DNA from 3 places in the Terrabacter terrigena genome. Region 1 is predicted to be linked to each of the others. Evidence: riboswitches for the same ligand, from Rfam matches in the RefSeq annotation. Region 1 holds a riboswitch; each other region holds the start of a gene.

Region 1 (5,848 bases):
GTTCGAGGAGGAGTCCCTGACGCCGGCCCGCTACCGGGAGTACCTCGAGGTCTTCGAGAAGCAGGGCCGCGTGCGCCTCACGACGGTCGCCGTCGAGGAGGCGTCGGGCGACGTCGTCGCCTACACCGACCTGATGCTCCCGTCAGGCGCCCCGTCGGTGGCCTGGCAGTGGGGGACGTTGGTGCACAAGGACCATCGCGGCCGGCGGCTCGGCATGGCGGTCAAGGTCGAGAACCTCCGCCGGCTCCAGGCCGACCACCCGGAGCGCAAGCGCGTCGTCACGGGCAACGACGACACGAACTCATGGATGGTCTCCATCAACGAGGACCTCGGCTTCCGCATCGTCGAGCTGTGCCCCGCCTACCAGCGCAAGCTCTGACACCGACCCGACGTGCGCCGAGGGGGCCCGGCGTCGAAAGAGCAGTTCGTCCCCCCACACGCGGGACGAACTGCTCTCTCGATCGTGATGTGACGAACGTGCTCTCGCGACCGGGTCAGAAGGCGGACTCGGGGACGTCCATGAGGTCGTTGTCGGTGGCCTCGGCGATGGCGCGCTCGGCCGCGATCTTCGGCAGGACGTTCTTGGCGTAGAACGACGCCGCTGCGACCTTGCCGCGGTAGAAGTCGGCGTCCTTGCCGGAGGCGCCGCCGTCGAGGGCCGCCTGCGCGACCTCGGCCTGGCGCAGCAGCAGCCATCCGACGACGAGGTCACCGGCCGAGAGCAGCAGGCGAGTGGTGTTCTGGCCGACCTTGTAGAGGTTCGCGACGTCGCCGCCCATGCGCGGGTCGCTCTGCATGAGCGTGCCGATCATCGAGCCGACGATGCCCTGGATGTCCTCGAGCCCCTTGCCGAGCAGCTCGCGCTCGGTGTCGAGCGAGCCGCCGAGGTCCTTGGCGAACTCCTGGATCTGCGCGGCGACGTGCTGCAGGGCCTGGCCCTTGTCGCGCACGATCTTGCGGAAGAAGAAGTCGAGCCCTTGGATGGCCGTCGTGCCCTCGTAGAGCGTGTCGATCTTCGCGTCGCGGACGTACTGCTCGATCGGGTAGTCCTGCAGGAAGCCCGAGCCGCCGTAGGTCTGGAGCGACTCGGTGCCGAGCAGCACCCAGGCCCGCTCGGAGCCGAGACCCTTGACGATCGGCAGCATGAGGTCGCTGATCTTGTTGGCGAGCTCGGCCTCGGAGCCCTCCTCGAGCGGCGCCGCCGGGTTGCCCGCCTGCGCCTGGTTGACCGTGTCCTGCTGGCTCGCGGTGTACACGACGAGCGCGCGCAGCCCTTCGGCGTACGCCTTCTGGAGCATGAGCGAGCGGCGCACATCGGGGTGGTGGGTGATGGTGACACGCGGCGCCGACTTGTCGGTCATCTGCGTGAGGTCGGCGCCCTGGACGCGCTCCTTGGCGTACTCGAGGGCGTTGAGGTAGCCGGTGGACAGCGTGGCGATCGCCTTGGTGCCCACGAACATCCGTGCGTTCTCGATGACCTTGAACATCTGGGCGATGCCGTCGTGGACGTCGCCGAGCAGGGTGCCGACGGCGGGCTCGTGCTCGCCGAAGGTGACCTCGCAGGTCGTGCTGACCTTGAGGCCCATCTTGTGCTCGACGTTGGTGACGTAGGCGCCGTTGCGCTCGCCGAGCTCGCCGGTCTCGAGGTCGACGTGGAACTTCGGCACGATGAAGAGCGACAGTCCCTTGGTGCCGGGGCCGGCGCCCTCGGGGCGGGCGAGGACGTAGTGCACGACGTTGTCGACCATGTCGGACTCGGCCGAGGTGATGAAGCGCTTGACGCCGGTGATGTGCCACGTGCCGTCGGCCTGCTGGACGGCCTTGGTGCGGCCGGCGCCGACGTCGGAGCCGGCGTCGGGCTCGGTGAGCACCATCGTGGTGTGCCATGCCTTGTTGACGATGTGCTTGGCCAGCTTCTTCTGGTCGTCGGTGCCGAGGTGCCACAGCAGGTTGGCGAACGAGTAGCTCGCGGTGAACATGTGGATCGCCGGGTTGGCGCCGCAGATCATCTCGGCGACCGACCAGCGCAGCGAGGCCGGCACGACCATGCCGCCGAGCTCGGCCGGCACGTCGAGGTTGCCCCAGTCGCCGTCGACGTAGGCCTTGAACGACTTCTTGAACGAGTCGGGCATCGTCACCGAGTGGGTGGCGGGGTCGTAGACGGGCGGGTTGCGGTCGCTGTCGAGGAGGCTGTCGGCCAGCTCGTTCTCGGCGAGTCGCGAGACCTCGTGGAGGATGTCCTTCGCCGCCTCGACGTCGACGTCGGCGTAGATGCCCTGCCCGAGGACGTCCTGGCGGTTGAAGACCTCGAACAGGTTGAACTCGAGGTCGCGCACATTGCTCTTGTAGTGGCCCATCGGGACCCTCCGCGTTCTGTCGCTCGTCGTGCGTCCGCCTCGGCGGGCGCACCAAGTTACTGGCCGGTCACTTCCATGATGCTACCCACCAGTAACGAATGGCAAGGGCAGCAGGTCACGGTTCCGCCACGTCCGGGCCCTTCCGCATGCACGGATGCCGCGGCCTGCGTCACCGCCGGCCGGGAGGACTGGAAGCCGGGAAAAGCAGAAGGACCCGGTCGTCGGACCGGGCCCTTCGCGTTGGAGCAGGCGGCACGAATTGCACGTACGTCTTCCCTCTGGAAGAGGGCTGTTCTGCTACTGAACTACGCCTGCGAGGCGTCGCAACCGTAGCAACAGTCGGGCGCCCTCGTCCAAACGGGCACGCCGAAGGCTTCCCGCACCAGCCGACTCCCAGCCGGCACGCAGGTCGCCGTCGGCGAGGCACGCCTAGGTGGGCCCGGGCGGCCCTTGCCGGCAAGACGGGGACGGCCGACGGCAACGCGCAGTCGTGGTTCGTCGGTTACACCCCGCCGCTGACCACCGCGGTCTGGGTGGGCAACCCGGTGAACCCGACCCGGCACATGTTCAACGTGTCGATGGCGGGCAGGTCGTGCGCATCCATGACGGGCGCCTGCTATACGGCCCCCATCTGGCGCCGGATCATGGACGGCGTGCTGTCGGGCGAGCCGGTCGAGGCGATGCCCTGACCGTCTACGACCCGTCGCGAACCCGTCGCGCGAATGTCGTTGACCGCGAACGGAGCTCGTCGACCCGTCGCTCGACGAGGGAAGCCGGGTCGAGCCCGCCCTCCATCGCGTTGGGCAGCCTGCGCACGTGCTGGGAGCAGCTGAAGTCGGCGTGCACGAGCGTGCCGAGGGTGTTGCCCTCGCGTCCGGCCGCGCCGGCCCGTCGCGCGACCCACAGTCGCACGTCGGCCGTCGCGAAGACGTCCTCGCACCAGGCGCACATCGCGCTCGCCTTCCGCGCGCGGTCGGACGCGCGCAGGACGAAGGCGACGGGTTCGTCGTCGACGGGCACGACGGCATACGCCCTCTGGGGGTTGCTGCGGTCGACCCAGCCGAGGTAGTCGAGCTGCTCCCAAGGGCGCGTCTCGAGGTCGTTGGGGATGCTGGCCTGCTTCGCCTCGCGGCGCGAGCAGTTCACGAGGGCAGAGCGAATCTCATTGTCTGTCACTGGTTTCACGGTGTTCCTGTCAGTCGGGCGCGACCGGGCGACCCGGTCAACGGGCGTGGGCGAGGTGGTGTTCGACCCTGACCGCTGAGCAGGCCATGACGGCCACCCACCTCTCCGCGGGCCCTCCCGCTGACGACTGACTGCTCCGGCGCGGAGCGGGGTCCATGGTGCGGCGGGAGGCGGACCGGGATCCAGTCATTTTCCGGCGGTTTCACACGCGCCTGTCCGAAAGCCCTGTTCGGGCGGTTTGTCTCGGCAACATCTGCCGATATCGAGCCGTGACCTACACGGTTCAACCATTCGTCTGCGACCGTCGAGGCAGTTCATCGGCCGGGGTCCTCCCCGGCCGGCCCGCCGGTACGCCGAGTCCTGTCCGCCGGTCGGGGCAGCTGCGCATCACGTGGACAGGAGCGGGGGACCCACTTTCTGGGCCGGCTAGGACCGGTCCTCGGGGTGAAGCCGCGACTTGCGGCCGGGCCACTTCTGCCCGAACCCGACAGCTCACCTCGAAGGCGTGGGAAGGAAACCCGACCATGCCCGCTACGAGTTCTGCACGCCCCGGGCGCCACCGGCGCCCCGCACGTCGACTGCCACTCCACTCCCTCGCCCTAGCCCCCCTCGTCGGGGCCGCTCTCCTCCTCGGGACCGGCGCCGCGCCCCCCGCCTCCTCGACCGCGCCTCCGGCAGCAGCCCAGAGCGCGACACCCGTCACCGAGAAGGGGGTCAACGTCGCCACCGCCCCCGTGGCGACCGTCCCGCGCCGCATCCAGGCGTTGCGCCTCGCCGCCGCCCAGGTGGGCAAGCCCTACCGCTGGGGCGCCGCCGGGCCGTACGCGTTCGACTGCTCCGGCCTCATCTACTACGTCTACCGGACACGGCTGCACATCGCGGTGCCGCGAACGGCGAACGCCCAGCGCCTCGCCACCGTGCGCGTGGCCAAGGCCAACATCCTGGCGGGCGACCTCGTCTTCTTCATGCGCGCCGGACGGGCCTACCACGTCGGGGTGTACGCCGGTAACGGCAAGGTCTGGCACTCGCCGCGACCGGGCCAGCGCGTGCAGCTCTCGCGACTCTGGACCACCGCCTGGGTGGCCGGTCGGGTGCGCTAGGCGCGTTCGGACGGCTGGTCGGACTGGCGCGCTGGGCCGCCCCCGGCGCGCTCTTCCGGTTCGGTGACCCGTTCCGGGAGACCGGTTCCGGGTCACTGCTGCGGAGCGAGCGACGGGAATCGAACCCGCGTATCCAGCTTGGGAAGTCCGTCGGCGTAGAACGGGCTGCGGTACGCGTGCGCTAGCGATGCGCCGTCAGTGACCGCAGTTGTCCCCGGTGGCCAGCGTGCTGTTGCACGTTCGTTGCACACGCGATCGACGGCTCGTCGAGCGACTTCGATTAGCCTCGCCGCGGCGTGAGCACTCGATCGTCGCACGGCGTGGCTAGCATGTGTGCGGTACGGGCTCGAGGAAGGGGGGACTTGTGGCTACCGAAGTCGCACCGGTAACGCCCACCGTCCTCCGATGGGCCCGAGAGTCGGTCGGCGCGACGGTTGCCGACGCTGCCAAGCGTGCCGGCGTCACGGAAGACCGTTTGCTTTCGTGGGAGGCTGGCGAAGCCGAGCCCACTCTCGCAAAACTCAGAAGCCTCGCCAAGCTCTACCAGAGGCCGCTCGCGGTGTTCTTCCTCGACGAACCGCCGCGAGAGTTTGATGCCATGAGGGACTTCCGACGTCTTCCGGATACCGATGAGAGTGCGTGGTCGCGGCCCCTACACAAGACCTACCGGCGCGCCGTTGAACAGCAAGAAATTATGGCGGAGCTGCTGCGCGCCGATGACATTCCTGTCGGCGCCAAAGTCCCGTTGGCCGCAGTGGACGAGCATCCTGAGGAAGCCGGTTCTCGCGCACGTGCTGCCCTACACGTGACGCTTGAGGACCAGCGCGGATGGCGCAACCCCGATGTTGCTTTGAAGGGCTGGCTTGAGGCGCTCGAGGAGGCGGGCGTCCTAGTTCTGCGCACTAGCGAAGTCGCGTCTGCCGAGATGCGTGGGTTCTCTATGCCGGGCGAGGTGCCGGTGGTCATGATCAACGCCACTGATCCTCCGCGTGCGCAGATATTCACCGCGCTGCACGAGTTTGCCCATCTGATGCTTCACGCCGAAGGGTTGTGCGACCTGATTGGGTCCTCGACAGGGACCGCTGCCCAAGTTGAGACGTGGTGCAACGCGGTCGCGGCCGCAACCTTGATGCCGAGAGAGCCCTTCCTCGCGGCTTTGGGCGACGCCGCAACCTACTCGAACTCCTGGGAGGAGGACGTGATCGG
Region 2 (5,848 bases), on a different contig from region 1:
CAGTCGAGGCATCCCCCGCGACCGGTCCGGAACAAGGTGAGGACCTGGATTGGCCCCGAGATTTGCGTCCGTCGATGACTACATCGCGTCCTATCCCGAGGACACGCGCAGTCAGCTCGCCGGCGTGCGACGCACGATTCGCGAGGCCGCCCCGCACGCGGCCGAGAAGATCAGCTACGGCATGGCGACCTTCACCGTCGACGGCAAGCCGCTGATCTACTACGCCGGCTGGAAGAACCACGTCGGCCTCTATCCGGTGCCCACCGGCGACCCCGAGTTCGAGGACGCCATCGGCCCCTACCGCCGGGCCAAGGACACCGTCCGCTTCCCGATCAACCGCCCGGTCCCCCTCGAGCTCATCTCCGAGATCACCGAGCTGTGCCTGCAGCGCCGGGCGGCGATCGCCGAGGCGACCGAGAGCTGACGAGCTGACGAGCGGCCACAGCCGGCCTCTCGACGGTTCAGGGTGCGGGGGAGACGCGCGTGAAGCGCAGCGTCACGAGCTGGAACGGCCGGAGCTCGACCGTCACCCGGCCTCCGGGCGCCGCGGCTGCAGCGTCGCTCGTGACGAGGGCGTGACGCCCGTCGAGGGCCGGCGAGTCCTCCTCGAGGAGGTCGACCTCGGCGACCGACGACCACTCGAACCCGGGGCGCACGACCGAACGAGCCCGCCCGCCGCGCGACTCGTAGAGCCGCACCACGACGTCACCGCTGCCGTCCTCGGCGAGCTTGACGGCCTCGACCACGACGGCAGGGTCGCCCACCTCGACGAGCGGGCCCACCTCGACGACGCGGGCGACGGACCCGTCTGCGCCAGTGGGCGTTCGCGCACCGAGCAGCGGGAGGTGGACGGCATACCCGTGCTCGACCGCCTCGGCGACATCGGCGCCGGGCACGATGCCGAAGCGGACGACCTGTTCGCCCACCTCCTCCGAGCTGTCGGTCGTGGGGTCGGGGAAGGACGGTGAGCGCAGCAGCGTGAGGCGCATCGTCGTGACCGGCTCGCCCGCGCCGGTGACCGAGCGGCGCACCGCGTGCCCGTAGGTGGCCTCGTTGACGAGCGCGACGCCCCAGCCCTCCTCGCCGACGTGCAGCCAACGGTGCGCGACCATCTCGTGCCGCGCCGACTCCCACGACGTGTTCTCGTGGGTCGGCCGGCGCAGGTGCCCGAACTGGATGTCGGCGCTGCTGTGCGGGGCGAGCACCGAGACGGGGACGTATGCCGCCAGGGCGCGCTCGCGCTCGCGCCAGTCGACCCGCACCTCGACGTCGACCCGCGGGGAGTCGGCGGTGACGGTCGTTCGCTGCACGAACGTCGAGCGCCCCACCGCGCCGCGCGCCTCGACGACGACGCGCAGCGACCCGCTCTCGACGACCTCGACGACGGTGTCGACGGGCGAGGTCCACGTGCGGCTGTGCGGCTTGTCGATGTCCCACGCGTCCCACATCGCAGGGACGTCGGGGTGCAGCCGCAGCTCCGCGGCACGTGCACCCGCCGGCAGCACCTGCCGGTCGTCGTGCCGGTGGTCGACCAGTGAGTCGATCGACCCGTCCGTCGAGACCGTCACGGAGACAAGGCCGTTCGTGACAGTGAGCCCTTCCACCGACACGGGGTTGGCTGGCTGGTCGACGACCCGGCCGCCGACCGACAAGGCCGGCACGTCGACCAGGACCCGGCCCTGCGCGCCGTCGACCACCTCTCGACGCGCGTACGGGCCGGCGTTGAGCAGGCCGCCACCGACTCCACCGAGCCCGCCGGGCCCACCGACGGCACCGACCCCGCCGGGCCCACCGACGGCACTGAGCAGCTCGAGCCCTTCGTCGACGAGGGAGCGCAGCTCGGCGGTGAGGCGCTCGAAGTCGTCGCGGGCCTCGCGGTGCACCCAGGCGATGGCGCTGCCCGGGAGGATGTCGTGGAACTGCAGGAGCAGCAGGCGCTCCCAGACGAGACGCAGCCGCTCTGCCGGCCACTCCCCCAGGCCGTGCACCGCGACGAGGGTCCACACGAGCTCGGCCTGGCGCAGGAGCGCCTCGCAGCCGCGGTTGCCGACCTTCATGGCGCGCTGGCTCGTGAGGGTGCCGCGGTGCAGCTCGAGGTAGAGCTCGCCCACCCACGTCGGCGCGCGGTCGGCGTACTCGTCGCGCACGCCGTCGAAGAACGACTGGGCGGTGCCGACCTCGACCGCGGGTGAGCCCTCGAGCGAACGCAGGCGCCGCGCGCGCTCGAGCATCTCGCGCTCGGGCCCACCACCGCCGTCACCGAAACCGAACGGGATGAGGGCGCGCCGCGAGCGCCCCTTGTCGAGGTGCTGTCGCGCGGAACGGTGCACCTCCGCGCCGCCCAGCTTGCTCTCGTAGGTGTCAGCCGGCGGGAAGTGCGTGAGGACCCGGGTGCCGTCGATGCCCTCCCACCAGAAGGTATGGTGGGGGAACGTGTTGGTGTCGTTCCAGCTGAGCTTCTGGGTGAGGAACCACTCCGCGCCCGCGAGCCGGGCGATCTGCGGGTATGCCGCCGAGTACCCGAACGAGTCGGGCAGCCACACGCCGCGACACCGGACCCCGAGCTCGCGCTCGAAGAAGCGCTGCCCGTGGAGCAGCTGGCGCACGAGGGACTCGCCGCTCGGCATGACACCGTCGGCCTCGACCCACTGGCCGCCGACGGGCTCCCACGTGCCCGCGGCGACGGCGTCCTTGATGCGCTGCCAGATGGCGGGCTGGCGCTCCTTCATCCAGGCGTACTGCTGCGCGGACGAGCACGCGAAGACGAGCTCGGGGTAGTCGGCGGCGAGCGCCGTCACGTTCGCGAAGGTGCGGGCGCACTTGCGCACCGTCTCGCGGACCGGCCAGAGCCAGGCTGAGTCGATGTGGGCGTGGCCGACGGCGGTGAGTCGCTGGGCGCTGGTGACCGCCGGCGCGGCCAGGACCTCGACGAGCGCCGCCCGGGCGGCAGCCGCCGTGTGGCGGATGTCGTGGACGTCGAGAGCCGCGAGCGCGTCGTCGAGCGCGGCCGTGACCTCGAGCCGACGGGCGTCGCGCTCGGGCAGCTCCGTCGCGAGGTCGACCAGCACGTCGAGGTCCATCGCCAGGCCGAAGACCTCCGGCTCGAAGACGGCGACGTCGACGCGCCCCAGGAGGTAGCGCGGCTCGGCGCCCGCCGTCGCGACCTCACCGAGCCCGGTCGGCCGGAACCCGTGCTCCATGACGGCCGGGTTGCCGGCCGCCTCGAGGAAGAGATGGACCTGCTCCCCGCCGGCGGCCGACGGTGAGACCCGGAACCACCGGTTCATCGGGTGGATGCCCTTGAGTGGCGTGCCATCGGCGTCGTGGAGCAGCCCCTCGGCCTGGAAGCCGGGGCCCTCGCCGCGGAAACCGAGGTCGACGACGACCTCCACGCACTCCCCCGCGAACGCCTCGGGCACCGAGCCGGTGATCTCGAACCACCACGTCGACCACGGCTCGCCCCACGGCGTGCCCGGGCCGGCGGGCTCGAAACCTCCGCGCGCCGCCACCCCCAGCGCGACGGCGACCGGCACCGGCTCACCGGCGACGTGCCACGCGGAGGTGGCGAGCGGCACCCGGTCTCGGTGGACCGCAGGGGTCACGTGCTCGGCGAGCACGCGGCGGGCGCGGCGCAGGACGTGGGCGCTGTCGTCGAACACGCCCCCGACCCTAGCCACGCACCGCCCGGGTTGGCGGCGTCAGGCGGGCGACGAGTCGATGACCGACAGGACGTTGCCCGCCGGGTCGGTGAACCAGGCGATGAGCGGACCGCCCTGGCGGAAGACCCCCTTCTCGTCGGTCTCTGTCGGCGTGCCCTCGTACCTCTCGAACGTCACGCCTCGCGACGTCAGCTCGTCGACGGCCGCCTCGACGTCGTCGACCGGGAAGTTGAGGATCGTGAAGGTCGCGGGTGTGTGGTTCGGTTTCGGGTAGACGATCACCGGCCGGTCGCCGGCCAGGTGCAGCGTGAGCATGCCGTTCGCCTCGGTCACCCTGAGGCCCAGCGTGTCGGCGTAGAACGCGCGGGCGGCGGGGATGTCGTCGACGGAGAAGCCGCCGAACGCCTTGGAGCTCTCGAGCACGTCGTGCCCCTTCCTCGTGTCGGTGTGACGGGTCGGTCTGGAGGGTCGGTCTGAAGCGTCGGTCCGGCGGGTAGGTGTCTTGGGTTGCGCCGGTCCCGGTCACGATCATGTCATGTGACCCCGGTCACAGTCGCCGACCGTAAAGCGCGGGTAAAGGCGCTCAAAACGGGCCTTCAACGACCTTTCTGGCGCGACTCCGTTACCTCAGCGTGACTTTTGCCCGACAAGTCGTCTACTCTTCCGGGTGTCCGACCACCTGGTCGGGCGCTCGCGAGGTGGACCGCCTAGTCCTGTCACCGCCTGACGAGCGAGAGCAAACCTTGTGACAGGAGCGGAGGAACCACACGTTTCTCCGGGCGTCCGGCGCCACGACTCCGGACGTCCTTGGGGTGAAGTATTCGCCCGGATCGCGACTCGTCGCGGGCCGGGGGAGCACCGGGCACCTCCCCGCCCGAACCCGACAGCTAACTTCGTAGGCGCGGAGAGGTACACGTGTGAACAACGAGATCATCCGCGGCCGCCACCGTGCGCCTGGCCGTCACAACCCCCTGAACGAGCTCAAGCTCCTCGCTCGCGAGACGGCACAGCCGGCCATGAAGGGCGCGGCTTTCGTCGCGGCCACCGGTGGCCTTGTCGCCAGCTTCGCGAACCCCGCGAGCGCCGAGCCCCTTTCCGCCTCCACCGCCGGCGCTGCCGCGGTCGGCCCGACCGCAGGCGCCGTCCCCGCCGCCTCCACCGCCCTGGCGAAGATCGGCTACGCGCCGGCAGCCCAGAAGGCGACCACCCAGCCCGCTGCTGCACCCAAGCCGCAGGTCATCGAGGACATCCAGGTCAAGACCGAGCGCGCCGCCGCCAAGGCTGCCGCCGCGAAGGCCGCTGCCGAGAAGGCTGCAGCCGAGCGCAAGGCCGCCGCCGAGCGTGCCTCGCGCGACCTGACCCGTCGCACGCTCACGGCGACCACCTCGATCAAGTCGAGCAGCAACGGCGCCGTCCCGGGCGCGTCCTCGGGCATGCGCTCCGCCTACAACTGGGCCACCGAGGGCCAGTGCACCTGGGGCGCGCTCGCCAAGTGGCACGCCTCCGAGGGCTACTACCCCGGCGGCTGGACCGGCAACGCGATGGAGTGGGCCTCCGGCGCCGCCAACGCGGGCTACACCGTGACCGGCACGCCGCGTGCGCGCTCGATCCTCGTCATGCAGCCCGGCGTCCACGGCTCCTCGAACGTCGGCCACGTCGCCTGGGTGACCGGCGTCGACGGCAACCAGGTGCACATCATCGAGATGAACGCCCTGGCCGGCCCGTACAACTACAACACCCGCACCCTCACCGACGGTCCGGGCATGAAGTACATCTACGCGCCGTGACCCACGCGATCTGAGCGCTGCACGCGAAGGGGAGGATGCCGCGGCATCCTCCCCTTCGTCATGCCTGACGCGTCACACCAGCCGCCCTCGGGGAATGATCCCCCCGCTGTCCGACTTGTCGCCCACGTGGTCGAAGGCTCCTCCGCTTCGCGGGAGCGAGCCGCCGACCGTCACCGACAACCTCCACCGACAGTGAGGAGCAGGCCTGTGTCCACGGCCTTCGAGAGCATCCGCATCGGCCGCTGGGACCTCCCCCAGCGCTTCGTCATGGCCCCGCTGACGCGCAACCGCGCGGGCGCGGGCCAGGCGCCGACCGAGCTCAACGCCGAGTACTACGGCCAGCGCGCGAGCGCCGGCCTCATCATCACCGAGGGCACGCAGCCCAGTGCCGTGGGTCAGGGC
Region 3 (5,848 bases), on a different contig from region 1:
CGGCTCGCTCTTCGGCTTGGCCCGGCAGGCCTACCTCACCGAGGCGGTGCCGGTGGCCATGCGCGCCCGGGCGCTCTCGACGTTGGGCGGCGTGCACCGCATCGGCTACTTCGTCGGCCCGTTCGTCGGTTCCCTCGTCATCTCGCGCTGGGGCATCGAGTCCGCGTACGCGGTCGGCGGGGCTGCGAGCCTCGCGGCCTTCGTGCTCGTGCTCGTCGCGCCCGACATCACGGGCTCGGCGCACCGGGTCGCCACGGCCGGCGCGCCGAGGAGCGTCGTCTCGGTGCTGGCCCAGCACCGGCACGTGCTGCTGACGCTGGGGACCGGAGCGATGTGCGTGGCCGGGGCGCGCGCCATCCGCGAGGCGCTCGTGCCGCTCTGGGCCGAGTCGGTCGGCTTCTCACCGGCGCAGACCTCGCTCGTCTTCGGCGTCGCCGGCGCCATCGACATGGCCCTGTTCTACCCGTCGGGGTGGCTCATGGACCGCTACGGACGGGTCGCGGCGGCCGTGCCGAGCATGCTCGTGCTGGGTCTCGGCATGGCGCTGCTCCCGCTCGCCACGAGTCTCGTCGCCGTCACGGCTGCCGCCACGGTGCTCGGGGTCGGCAACGGGCTCGGCGCCGGTCTGATCATGACGCTCGGCGCCGACGCGTCGCCCGCCGACGGCCGCGCCCAGTTCCTCGGCGGCTGGCGCCTCTGCGCCGACCTGGGAAGGGCTGCAGGGCCACTGGCGTTGTCAGGACTGAGCGCCATCATGTCCCTCGGTGCCTCCGCTGTCGTGCTCGGCGTGGGCGCGGTCGCCGGCGCGGCATGGCTGCGTGTCTGGGTCCCGCGGCACGACCCGACGCGAGGCTCGACGACGGGCACGATGACGGGCGGTCACTGACCGGCCGCTGACTCTGAGAAGGTATGACCGTGACGGACCTGATCGACACCACCGAGATGTACCTGCGGACGATCTACGAGCTCGAGGAAGAGGGCATCGTGCCCCTGCGGGCTCGCATCGCCGAGCGTCTCGGCCACTCGGGCCCGACGGTCTCCCAGACCGTGGCCCGGATGGAGCGCGACGGGCTCGTCGCGGTGTCGGGCGACCGTCACCTGGAGCTGTCCGACCACGGGCGCCTGCTCGCCACCCGGGTCATGCGCAAGCACCGCCTCGCCGAGCGACTCCTCGTCGACGTCATCGGCCTCGAGTGGGAGTACGCCCACGACGAGGCGTGCCGCTGGGAGCACGTCATGTCCGAGAAGGTGGAGCGCAAGATCCTCGGCCTGATCGGCGAGGGCCTCGAGTCGCCCTACGGCAACCCGATCCCCGGGCTCGACGAGCTCGGCATGCACCAGGACGAGGACTTCCTCACCGGCCTGATCCCGCTCACGTCGGCCCTGCGCGACGTCCCGGCGGGCGTCACGATCCGGCGCATCGGCGAGCCGGTCCAGGTCGACCCCGAGGCGCTGGGGCTGCTGACGAGCGCCGGCGTCGTGCCGGGAGCCCGGGTCGAGATCACCCGCGACGGGGCCTGGGTCGTCGTCGTCCGCGAGGGCGCCGAACCCTCGTCGGGGGTCTCGCTGCCCGACGACGTCGCCGAGCACGTCTACTGCCAGACCACCTGACCGATCGCGTACGTCAAGGTGTGCCCCGATCCACCGGGGCACTTTGGCATGCCTTGCCACAACTTGTCCGGGTCCTGGGAAGTTCCTTGAACTCTGCCCACCTGGAGGTGACAACCCCCGACGGGTTGGGTAGCGTGGCCGCACTTGCTCTCCCCGTCGAGCAGGTGCCACGGGTCGGACCGCCTAGTCCTGCCATCGACCAGTGGCCAGTGACGAACCGCATGGCAGGAGCGGGGGAACCACTTTCTCCGGGCGTCGAGAGACGTCCTTGGGGTGAAGCCCTCCGCGGACCGCAACGGTCCGAGTGAAGGCCGGGCAAGTACCTCCAGCCCGAACCCGACAGCTCACCTCGTAGGCGTCGAGAGGTCAAACGTGGCTCAGAACGTTCCCGGGCGCCACCGCGCCCCCGGTCGATTCAACGCGATCTCGGAGCTCAAGACGATCGCCAGGGAGTCGGCCCAGCCGGCAGTCAAGGGCGCCGCGATCGTCGCCGCCTCGGGCGGCCTCGTCGCCTCGTTCGCCGGCACGGCGAACGCCGCTGACGGTGTGAGCGCTGCCGCCGGCCCCGCGGTCGTCGGCCCCCAGCTGGGCACCCTCAAGGCGTCGAACGCCCTGTCGGCCATCGGCTACGGCAAGCCGGCCCTGAAGTCCAAGCCGCTCGTCATCGAGGACGTCAAGGTCGAGCGCGAGCGCGCCGAGGCCGCTGCCGAGAAGGCCGCCGCCGAGCGCGCTGCGGAGCGTGCCGCTGCCGCCGAGCGCGCGTCGCGGTCGACCGCCCGTGTCGCCCTCAACGACGCGAAGATCCCCAGCGCCTCCGGCATCGTCGGCATCGCGCAGTCCTTCTTCGGCGTGCCGTACGTCTACGGCGGCAACTCGCCCTCGGGCTTCGACTGCTCGGGCCTCACGTCCTACGTCTACCGTCAGGCGGGCATCTCGATCCCGCGCACGGCCTCGGCCCAGCAGAACGCGGCGACCCGTGTCAGCGATCCCCAGCCGGGCGATCTCGTCTTCTTCGGCACGCCGGCCTACCACGTGGGCATCTACGTCAGCCCGGGCCGCATGATCGACGCCCAGCGCCCCGGCACGGTCGTCGGCAACCACTCCATCTGGACCACGCCCTCGGGCTACGGCCGCTTCTGAGCCCCTGATCGACCTCTCTCGACGCTGTGCCCTCGCCGACTCCGGCGGGGGCACAGCGCTTTTCGGGTCCGTGGTTGACTGAGTCGATGACCGACCAGTCTGCCGCCGAGTCCACGACCCTCATTGAGCTCGACCTCTGGAGTGACCTGGTCTGCCCCTACTCCTGGGTGGCCAAGCGACGTGTCGAGACGGCTGTGGCGGCCTTCGAGCGGCCCCACGACGTCACCGTGCGCCTGCGTTCCTTCGAGCTGGACCCCGACGTGCCGCGAGGCGGCCAGGTGCCGGTCAGCGAGCACCTGACGGTGCGCCACGGCGGTGACGCCGAGGTGGGACGCCTCATGAACGCCCGGGCGAGCGAGGTCGCCGAGGCCGACGACCTCTACTTCGACTGGGACCGTGCCGTGCGGGCCAACAGCTTCGACGCCCACCGCCTCTGCGCACTGGCCGGCGAGATGGGCGGCCCGGCGCTGAGGTCGGCCGCCGTCGAGCGCTTCCAGTCCGCCCATTTCAGCGAGGGACTCGCGATCGACGACCATGAGGTGCTCCAGCGCCTGTCCGCCGAGTGCGGGCTCGACGAGCGCCGCGTCTCTGCCGTCCTCGCATCCGACGAGTACGCCGACCGGGTGCGCACCGACGAGCAGCAGGCGCGCTCGATGGGTGTCACCTCGACGCCGTTCGTCGTCGCCAACGCGTATGCCGCCGTGTCCGGGGCGCGGTCCGTGGACGACTACCTCGCGCTGTTGCGTGGCGTCGCGACCGCGACCGTCTGAGCACCAGGCAAAACCCGCAAATCGCCTATAACGCAACGGGATTCGTCCACCCCTTGGCATGTCACGTTGACATCGGCGACACGGCACCTCCTCCGGGTGGAGGATGCCCCCAGTGCGTCGACGCCGCGAGGGCGGATCGGGGCTCCCGTCACAGGGTCGCGCACTGTTGAACTGGCCGACTGCGGCCGGGCGCAGCCTGGCGGACCTCGGGACGGGAGATCGTGGCGCGGGTTCACGACGAGCACGGCGACGACAGGGCCGCCGCGGCCGGCGATGACCGGGCGGGCGAGGCGGTCCTGGCGGCGTGGAGGGGACTTCCGAGCGAGTCGCGCGCGCTCCTCTGGCGGCTCGTCGTGCACGAGGACGGAGTCGTGCGGTCGACGCCGGCAGCCGGGACGACGCCTCACGGCCCTTCTGGCCGGGGCGAGCGGGCGCGAGCCAGGCTGCGCCTCGGCCTGCTCTCCGAGCTGGTGGCCCGCGCCGAGACACCCGAGTGCGCCGCTGCGCGCAGAAGACTGGGCAGCCACCTGCGCGGCTCGTCGTGGCAGCCCGGGAGGTGGGAGGTCGACGGGCACCTCGGGGAGTGTCCACGGTGTCGCACGGCGGTGGAGGTCCTCGCCGACGTCGACCGCGCGATCCGGGAGCGGGTGGCTCCGGCCCTGCTGCCGGGAGCCTTCACGACGGAGCCGCAGACGGGCGACGCGGTGCCGGCGGCGGCCGGGCCGCGGGATGCGGAGGAGGCGCACGAGCCGGGCGCGCTCGGCCGTCTCGACGGGCCCGAGCGTCACGGGGAGTCGGAGGCGCTGAACCGGCTGGACCTCCTGCACCGCGTGGCTGGTGAGGTCGCGGGTGACACGGCCGGAGCGCAGTCGCCGGCTGCGCGCGTGCTGTCCTTTCCGGGGCGGCCGGTCTCTCTCGTGACCGCTGCGGCGTCCCTGGCGCTGGCGGCGACGCTGTATGCGCTCGGTTCCGTGCCGGGCGGCGCGGTCACGGTGGATGCGCCCGCTGGGCAGGGTCCGCCCGTGTCGGCCCGCACCGGCCCAGCAGAACCGGCTGCTGACCCGGCCGCTGGCCCGGCGGCGCCCGCAGCGGCCGGGCGGCAGCAGGCCATCGGGGTGGCCGTGGCCGAGTCGGCTTCCGGCCCCCGCGACGTCGGCACCGAACCGCCAACCGACGCAGGGCCGCACACCACCGCGGGCGGGTGGGACGTCAGCGGAGCGGGTGCGGCGGCGGGCGGTTCGGCGGCGGCACTCGCGCCGCATACGACGCGTGTCGGCCACGGGCCCATCGCGTCGTCGAGCACGTCGCAACCGCGACGACGCACGTCGAGGAGCGGATGCGCGGCCACGTGGTCGCCGAGGTGACGCTCGCGTGACCGGTTCGGCACAGGTCGCTGCCGGTGCCCTGGTGGTGCCTTCGTGGGTCGCTCCGGCTCGGTGCTCCCGGGGACGGGCCTACGGGCTGCGCTGACGCGTCCCGTCGCGCCCGTCGTCCGGTTCGTCCTCGGATCGGTCGTCCCCGTCGACCCCGCGACCCGAGGAGGTCGCCGTGGCCACGTCGTCGGGGACGGCGGCATACGGCGGCTGGGGGGTCTGGGGCGCGGAAGGAACGGAGGGCGCGACCTCGTCGACGGGGATCACCTGGCTGAGGCGCGTCAGCTCGATGACGGCGCGGATCGGTGAGGTCTGCGGGACGACGAGGCGCAGGTCCTGACGCCGGTCACGCAGTCTCTCGGACAGCCGGAAGAGGGTGGCGATGGCGGCGCTGTCGACGTACGTGGTCTCGGTGAGGTCGAGGACGATCCGCGTGACGTCGTCGGGAACGGCGTGGCCCACTGCGTCGATGACGTCGCGCGCGTTGGAGAGGTCGACCTCGCCGGTGACGCAGACGAGCTGGGTGGACCCGTCGCGGTGCGTGCGCACCCTCGCGAGCTCGCTCATGCGCCGAGGCCCACGCGTACGCGACGGGTGAGCCGCACCTCGGTGCCTGCGGTCATGTGCTCGACCTCGACCTCGTCCATGAGCGCGTGCATCAGCTGGAGGCCCCAGCCGCCTCCGCGGTCGGCTGCCGCTCGCCAGTGGCCGTGGTCGCGAACCCGCACCTCGAGCTCGTCGCCGGTGAGGCGGGCGGTGAGCTCCAGCAGGCCCGCGGTGTCGGCGGCGCTGTAGGCGTGCTGGACGGCGTTGGCGCAGGCCTCGCCGCTCGCGACGAGCACCTCGTTGGCCTCGCCCTCGGGGACGCCGGACTCGTGCAGCCAGCGCCGCAGGGCTCCCCGCAGCTTGACGAGGTTGCGCGCCTCCGCGGGCAGGTGCAGGGCGAGCTCGCCC

What was found. A riboswitch is a leader RNA that binds a small molecule or an ion and turns the genes downstream of it on or off. The one in region 1 is predicted to bind cyclic di-AMP.
Region 2: linked by a shared signal. The riboswitch ahead of ACFQ2V_RS12885 (CHAP domain-containing protein) and the one ahead of ACFQ2V_RS18885 (C40 family peptidase) in region 1 are both predicted to bind cyclic di-AMP.
Region 3: linked by a shared signal. The riboswitch ahead of ACFQ2V_RS04390 (C40 family peptidase) and the one ahead of ACFQ2V_RS18885 (C40 family peptidase) in region 1 are both predicted to bind cyclic di-AMP.

The regions. Positions count from the first base shown of each region.
Region 1 covers NZ_JBHTKH010000018.1:34,795-40,642, forward strand. The annotation lists gene ACFQ2V_RS18860 (GNAT family N-acetyltransferase) at 1-379, shown strand, start outside; gene ACFQ2V_RS18865 (acyl-CoA dehydrogenase) at 495-2,357, opposite strand; tRNA gene ACFQ2V_RS18870 (tRNA-Gly) at 2,599-2,672, opposite strand; gene ACFQ2V_RS18875 (hypothetical protein) at 2,891-3,046, shown strand; gene ACFQ2V_RS18880 (FBP domain-containing protein) at 3,051-3,533, opposite strand; cyclic di-AMP (ydaO/yuaA leader) riboswitch at 3,916-4,060, shown strand; gene ACFQ2V_RS18885 (C40 family peptidase) at 4,067-4,642, shown strand; gene ACFQ2V_RS18890 (ImmA/IrrE family metallo-endopeptidase) at 5,007-5,848, shown strand, end outside.
Region 2 covers NZ_JBHTKH010000007.1:213,094-218,941, reverse strand. The annotation lists gene ACFQ2V_RS12900 (iron chaperone) at 50-424, shown strand; gene ACFQ2V_RS12895 (alpha-mannosidase) at 462-3,659, opposite strand; gene ACFQ2V_RS12890 (VOC family protein) at 3,699-4,082, opposite strand; cyclic di-AMP (ydaO/yuaA leader) riboswitch at 4,384-4,573, shown strand; gene ACFQ2V_RS12885 (CHAP domain-containing protein) at 4,577-5,446, shown strand; gene ACFQ2V_RS12880 (alkene reductase) at 5,654-5,848, shown strand, end outside.
Region 3 covers NZ_JBHTKH010000002.1:26,987-32,834, reverse strand. The annotation lists gene ACFQ2V_RS04400 (MFS transporter) at 1-886, shown strand, start outside; gene ACFQ2V_RS04395 (metal-dependent transcriptional regulator) at 916-1,611, shown strand; cyclic di-AMP (ydaO/yuaA leader) riboswitch at 1,812-1,981, shown strand; gene ACFQ2V_RS04390 (C40 family peptidase) at 1,984-2,751, shown strand; gene ACFQ2V_RS04385 (DsbA family oxidoreductase) at 2,838-3,521, shown strand; gene ACFQ2V_RS04380 (hypothetical protein) at 3,743-4,885, shown strand; gene ACFQ2V_RS04375 (STAS domain-containing protein) at 4,976-5,461, opposite strand; gene ACFQ2V_RS04370 (MASE1 domain-containing protein) at 5,458-5,848, opposite strand, start outside.